DNA from 3 places in the Micromonospora sp. CNZ322 genome. Region 1 is predicted to be linked to each of the others. Evidence: riboswitches for the same ligand, from Rfam matches in the RefSeq annotation. Region 1 holds a riboswitch; each other region holds the start of a gene.
What was found. Region 1 has a riboswitch for cyclic di-AMP ahead of FB453_RS16705 (C39 family peptidase). Riboswitches for the same ligand answer to the same signal wherever they lie in the genome.
Positions count from the first base shown of each region.

Region 2: another riboswitch for cyclic di-AMP. It lies ahead of FB453_RS19110 (C40 family peptidase); the one in region 1 lies ahead of FB453_RS16705 (C39 family peptidase).
Region 3: another riboswitch for cyclic di-AMP. It lies ahead of FB453_RS20010 (coiled-coil domain-containing protein); the one in region 1 lies ahead of FB453_RS16705 (C39 family peptidase).

Region 1 covers NZ_VITD01000006.1:176,198-178,368, reverse strand. The annotation lists gene FB453_RS16710 (alpha/beta fold hydrolase) at 1-171, opposite strand, end outside; gene FB453_RS16705 (C39 family peptidase) at 295-1,143, opposite strand; cyclic di-AMP (ydaO/yuaA leader) riboswitch at 1,376-1,516, opposite strand; gene FB453_RS16700 (hypothetical protein) at 1,801-2,171, opposite strand, start outside.
Region 2 covers NZ_VITD01000007.1:290,557-292,727, forward strand. The annotation lists gene FB453_RS19105 (peptidoglycan recognition protein family protein) at 1-754, opposite strand, end outside; cyclic di-AMP (ydaO/yuaA leader) riboswitch at 990-1,126, shown strand; gene FB453_RS19110 (C40 family peptidase) at 1,140-2,171, shown strand, end outside.
Region 3 covers NZ_VITD01000008.1:107,720-109,890, reverse strand. The annotation lists gene FB453_RS20015 (DUF2269 domain-containing protein) at 1-135, opposite strand, end outside; gene FB453_RS20010 (coiled-coil domain-containing protein) at 293-1,357, opposite strand; cyclic di-AMP (ydaO/yuaA leader) riboswitch at 1,363-1,494, opposite strand; gene FB453_RS20005 (cation diffusion facilitator family transporter) at 1,613-2,171, opposite strand, start outside.

The DNA.
Region 1 (2,171 bases):
CAGCGGCGACGCCCAGCCGTGGCCGGCGAGGTCCGGTGCCAGCCACCGCCCGGGCCAGTGCTGCTCAAGGTACGGGGCCCAGGGCAACCACACGTCCCCGGTCGCTCCCATGCCGTGCAGCAGCAGCAGAACCGGCCTGCGGCCGGCGTGACCACCCGTCTTCTCCACCACGGCCGCAGTCTCCCACGGTTCACGGCCAGGTACGAGAGCCGTCGATGACGGACCGCGCTGACAAACGCCGCGGGCGCCGGCCCCTTGTGGGAGACGGTGCCCGCGGCGGTCAGCGTGCCCGGGTCAGGCGGAGTAGCCCCGGCTGGTGATCCAGTTGGCCAGGTCGATCGTGGTGATCCAGTACGACGGGTCGGCCGGGTTCGCCGAGTCGGCGATCCGTACGGTGCGACCGTTGTCCTTGTAGCCCACCACGGCGATGTAGTGCCCGCCGCCGTAGGAGTGCCAGCCGCCGTCGGTGTCGGTGGCGTCCCCGACGACGTTGGCCACCACGCCCCGGCCGTCGGTGATGGCCTTCACCACGTCGGCCTGGAGGCGGTCCATCTGTGCCGGGCTGGGCGCGCCGGGGAACATCCGGGTCCGGTACGGGGAGCCCTTCACCTCGGCGTTGAGCACCCGGGTGGTGTCCTCGGCCGAGTTGGTGCCCATCTCGGTGGTGCCCAGCTCGGCGCCGAGCTGCTCCTGGGTGCGGTCGATGCCGGCGGCGCTGAGCGCGTTCCGGGTGGCCGCCGGGCCGCAGTTGTAGTACGTGTTCTGCGCCTCGTAGTCGTAGTCGAGCACCTTGGTCGCGGGCGGCTTCGGCCGCTCTGGCTTCCGGGTCAGGTCGGGGTTGCTGCTGGCCTTCGCGGCGGGCGACGCGGCGCTGGTGGCCGGGGCGGCCGTGGTCGGCACGGCGCTGGCCGAGGGGGACGCGTCCCGAGCCTCGCCGCGGGAGGCGGCGACGTCGCTGCGCATCTCGGCGACAGTGGTCGCGGTGCGCTGGCCGGCCGGGGCGTCGTCGGCAGTGGTGAGCAGGGCGCCGGTGGTGGTGGCGATCGCGAGGGCCGCGGCGGAGGCGGCGACGATCTGGTACGGGCGCTCGGTGGCGAGACGGCGGAGCTGACGCTGCAGGGTGTGCTTCACGGGGTCCTCCACGGATCGGGGGGAGAGCGGCACCCGGGGCCGGACCGGCATCCGGGCAGGCGCCAGCGCGCGGACCGTGGTCCGCGGATGGTGAACCGCTCAGGGGAACGCCCGGCGCGGCCGGGCGGGGAAGGCGATGACCCGGGAGGTCAGCTCACCGTGACTGGACGAATGAGCGGGTGCACCGCCGCGCCGTGGAGGCGAGGGAACAACCGAGGGGTGGAAAGGTGCTGCACGAGGATGGGACTCCTTCCGACACCGCCTACCGGGTTAGCTGACGGATTCGGGCGGGAAGACGCCCTACCGCGGGCCGTGGCTCGCGGATTCACCCCGGACTTACTGGTGGGTCCCCGGTTCGTTGATCACGATTAAGCGGGTCGATGCGGCGTCGCGTCTTGCGATCGGTTACCGCACCGGACGGGACGACACTACTGGCGTCTCAACCCCCTGCCAAGCCAGGTTCACCTGCGTAAACCCCCATCGGCGCGACAATTTCTGCGTGTATTGGCGATGATGTGACTCGATGGGACAACCGGTTACGGCGACGCCTGCGGGCGACAACCGGACAGGCCGCAAAAAACGCGACCACAATCGCGGGAACAATCCCGCCGATCGTGCCGGCCGTCCCATTTCGCGATCAGGTGACCGGCCTCACATCACGGATTGGGCTCAACCCACCCGGGCCGGGCGCCACCGTGCCACGACGGCGGGACGCAGCGCCCCGGCCACCGTGCGGCGCGCGGGGACCAGGGTCGGGCGGAGCCGGGCCGCCGCCGCGTACGCCTCCTCGGCGAGGGCACGAGCCGACTCGGCGGCCAACTCCGCGTCGCGCCAGGCGGCCCGCTCACGGTCGGCGGCCACCTGGTAGTCGGCCAGCCGCGCATCCCGGACCACCCGGCTGATCAGCACCTCCTGCTCGACCGGGTGTCGCCGGGGATCCCAGCCGCGCCGGTGCCCGAACACGTCGCCGAGCTGCGCCATGGTCAGGTCGCCCCGCCAGTACGCCGCCATCGCCGCCCGGTGCAGATAGCGTTCCCGGG
Region 2 (2,171 bases), on a different contig from region 1:
GGCGGGCCAGGCGGCGCAGGCCCAGCCGGTCCAACCAGGAACGCTCGGGCCGCACCACACGGGCCGGCAGGGTGATCCGCTGGCCGTCGTCGGTCACCCGGACTTCGCCCGCGCCGATGGTGGTGAAGACCTCGTCGGCGAAGGCCGCCGCGGCGTCGGCGCTGTCCGCGCCCGAGTAGCGGGCGACCGCGCCGTACCAGGCCGCCGGGTCGGTGTCCGCGCCGACCGGCGCGCCCAGATCCCTCTGGTACGCGCTCAGCAGCGCAGCCCCACCCCGGATGTTGAGGCCCGCGTCGGTGCGCAGTGCCTCGGGGGTGGCGCCGGTCAGCGTGGCGGCGGTGTCGACGGTCTGCAACGCGGCGGTGGACGGCGCGGGTGCCTCGACCGGCCGGGGCGCGGGCACCCGGGTGGGACGGGAGTCGTCGCCGCGTGGGTCCTCGGCACCGGCGTCGTGGTGGCCGCGCCCGGGTAGGGCGGCCACGTGCCGGGCGTCGGTCAGGTGCATCGGGCCGTAGCCGCCACTGGTGCTCGGTGTGCCGGCGTTGGTGTCCCAGCGCGACTCCAGGTAGGAGACGCCGAGCAGCACGACGGCCGGCACGCCGTACTCGGTGGCCGCTGCGGCGTACTGCTGCTGGCGGTCGGTGGTGGGCGCGGCGGCGGCCGGGTCGACGGAGAGTGGCACAGTGGTCGCGGCGGCGATCACTGTGACGGCGAGCAGCGCGCGCCAGCCGGTCGACAGGGTTGGATGGTGCATCGAACCCCCTAGATTCTCGCGGAGTGAGGTCAGGTCACCATCGCGCCGTCCGGGAGGTCGCGTCAATACCTTTCCATCTATCGAAGCATGCGGAAAGAATTCTTCACACACGGTCGGTGACCTAGTCCAATCCGTACGGAGTGTCACTGCCGCACGGGTTGCGGATCGGTAACAAGCGTCTCTACTCTGGTCATTCGTCGGCCCGACAGCAGCTCCGCCCAGCCCGGGCGGTAACGGACCGACACCGCCGAGTCGTTTCCGAAACGAACCGGGGACCCAGGTCCCTCGGGGTGAATCCGCAGCCACTGCGGTAGGGCGCCGACTTCCCGCCCGAACCCGTCAGCTAACCCGGTAGGCGGTCAGGAAGAAGGAGTACGGAACCCCGGTGGCACTCCATGCCCCGCGGCCGTCGTCCGAGCGGTCGGCATCAGCCGGCCCGGCGTCGATCGTGCCGCGCCCACGCTGGTCCCGCTTCACCACCGCACTCGCCGCGCTGGCCGGCATCGCCGTCGTTCTGACCGGCAGTGCCACGGCGGCTCACGCCGACCCGTCCGTCGCCGAGATCGAGCGCCAGATCGACGCCGACTGGAACAAGCTCGAACCGATCATCGAACGGCACAACGCCACCCGCACCGACCTCGCCGCGAAGCGCAAGCAGGCCGACGCGCTGGCCGCCCGGATCACTCCGCTCGAGCGCCAGGTCGACGCCGCGATGAACAAGGTCAGCGCCCTGGCCGTGCGCGCCTACATGGGTGAGAACGTCTCGACCGTCAACGCGATGCTGGGTAGCCGGTCGCCCAGCGAGGTGGTCGGCCAGCTGGAAATGCTCGACCGCTTCGCGCACAACCAGCAGAAGGACGTACGCCAGGTGGCCGACCTGCGCGACCAGTTGGCCGCGCAGAAGGCGCCACTGGACGAGATGGTGGCCCAGCTGAGCCGCACGGAAGCTCAGCTGGCGGCGAAGAAGAAGCAGATCAACGACGAGATCGACCGCCTACAGAAGTTGCGCCTCAAGGTGTACGGCAGCGGCGGCGGCGGTCCGCTGCGCCCGGCGCCCTGCCCGGGCAGCTACCCCGGCGGCGCCGCGGGCACCGCTGTCAAGTTCGCCTGTGCGCAGATCGGCAAGCCCTACGTCTGGGGTGCCGAGGGCCCGAACTCGTACGACTGCTCCGGGCTGATGCTGGCCGCCTGGGCGAAGGCCGGCGTGTCGCTGCCGCACAACGCCGCCGCACAGAGCCGGGTCACCAAGAACGTCAGCAAGGGAGACCTGCGCCCCGGCGACCTGGTCTTCTACTACAGCGACATCCACCACGTCGGCATGTACGTCGGCGGCGGCTGGGTGGTGCACGCCTCGCAGGCCGGCCAGCCGGTCAAGATGAAGAAGGTCGACGACGGCCCGATCCACAGCTATGGCCGT
Region 3 (2,171 bases), on a different contig from region 1:
CACCGCCGGGTCGGCACCTCGCTGCACGGCGATGCCGAGGGTGAGCAGCACCAGGTCGGCGCCGAGCCAGCCGAGCGAGGTGACGAGGTGCAGGGTGAGCAGCGCCTTGCGGGTGGTGGGTCGGATCCGAGGCATACCGCGATGCTGCCCGCCGACCGCGGCCGGGTCGTCCGACGAGCGACGACATCAGGGGTACGCCCGGCGACGTAGCCCGGCCCCGGACGCACGTGATGCCTGTGAGTCATCACGACGACTCACAGGCATCACGACGCGTGGGTCAGTAGACCGAGGGTCAGTAGACCGACAGGTGTACGTGGTTGGTGTGGTCGGTCGACGGGGTGCCGTGCGCCCCGCTGTACGACTTCCACCCGCTGCTGGGCAGCCAGATTTGCCTGTACCAGATCACGTAGAGCACGGCGAGCCGGTCCGCGTTGCGGATGAAGTACGCGGCCAGGTTGTTGCCGTACGTCTTGTCGCCGCCGGTGGCGTCCCCGCCGAAGCCGCCCTTCTGCGCCGCGAAGTCGCAGGCCCGGCCCTTCGGGTGTTCACCGGAGCCGCTGGGGCGGTGGCACGAGACGTACCGGGTGAATCCCGCGGCCTTGGCCTGGTTGAGCGCGTGCAGGGTGCGTGGGGTGATGCAGCCGCTGGCCGGGGTGGGGTCGTTGACGCTGCACGACTCGGAGGGCCAGGAGCCGTCGGAGTTGCGCGGCGCGGCCGTCGCGTTGGCGCTGGAGGTGCCCCGGTTGGAGCCGGTGTCGGCGGTGGTCTGCGGTTTGGGTGCGGTGGCCACGGTCAGGGCCCGTTCGGCCTGCTCCTTGCGCTTGGCCATCACCGCGACCTGCTTGCGCTGTTCGTTGATCTCGCCGTCCAGGCCGACGCGGGTGCGGTTGGCCTTGTCCTTGCTGTTCAGCAGGTCGCGCAGCACCCGGTCCTCGTTGGCGGCCACCGCGTCCAGCGCGGCCGCCCGGTCCATGAAGCCTTCCGGGGTGTTGCTGTTGAGCAGCGCCGACATCGCGCCGAGCCGACCGGTGCGGTAGGCCACTTCGGCGATCTCGCCGACCTTGCCGTTGCGCTGCTCGATCTCGACCTCGATGGTCTTCAGCTGGGTGGCGAGCTGCTTCTGCCGTTGCACGGAGGTGTCCAGGGCGCGCTTCGCGTCCAGGTAGCCCTTGCTGGCCGCCTCGAGTTGGGCCCGCAACGCCGGGGTGCCGCCCTCCTCGTCGGAGTCGGGTGCGGCGGCCCGCAGGCCGGTCGGGGGAGCGGCCGAGGCGGTGCCGGCCGGAAGCGCGACGCCGAGGGCGAACATCGCGACGATCAGGGCCGCCAGGCGGGCGGCGGGTGGTCGTGCTGGTGCCACTGCGCATGTCCTTCCGTCAGCCGCCGACCGGGTTAGCTGACGGGTTCGGGACGGAAGATCCCTACCGCTGACGCGGATACACCCCAGGAACATGGTTCCCCGGTTCGCCCAGTTGGGCGATTAGGCGGCGACCGCCACCGGCGCCGGGAGGGCGCCGCCTGGTGGAGGCCGGGACCGAGCCTACCGGTGCCGGTGGGGCCCCTGCAGCCATTGTGACGGACGGTGCGTGCGTCACCACGGAAAATTACGGCTCCGTCACCATTCGATGGAGCCACAGGCTCCAGAAGCGGCGCCGGGCTCGATCTGCAACGTCGCGTGCTCGATGCGGAAGTCGTCATGCAGGGCCGTACGCGCTGCGGTGAGCACCGCGCCGACCTCCGCGCCGGGCGCCATGGTCAGGTGAGCGGAGGCGACCTCCATGCCCGAGGTGAGTGTCCAGACGTGCAGGTCGTGCACCTCGACGACCCCGGGGACGGCGGCGAGCCGGTCGTGCACGGCCGTCACCTGGAGGTGCTCCGGGGCGGCCTGCACCAGGATGCGGATGGCGGCGCGGGCCAGTCGCCAGGTGCGCGGCAGGATGAACACGCCGATGGCGACCGCGACCAGGGGGTCGGCCCACCACCAGTCGGTGACGGTGATGAGCAGCGCCGCGCCGATGACGCCGAGCGAGCCGAGCAGGTCACCGAGCACCTCCAGGTAGGCGCCCTGGAGGTTGATGCTCTCCCGGGCCCCGGCGCGCAGCAGCGCGAAGGCGGCGATGTTCGCGAGCAGGCCGAGCACGGCCACCGCGAGCATCGGGCCGGCGATGACCTGG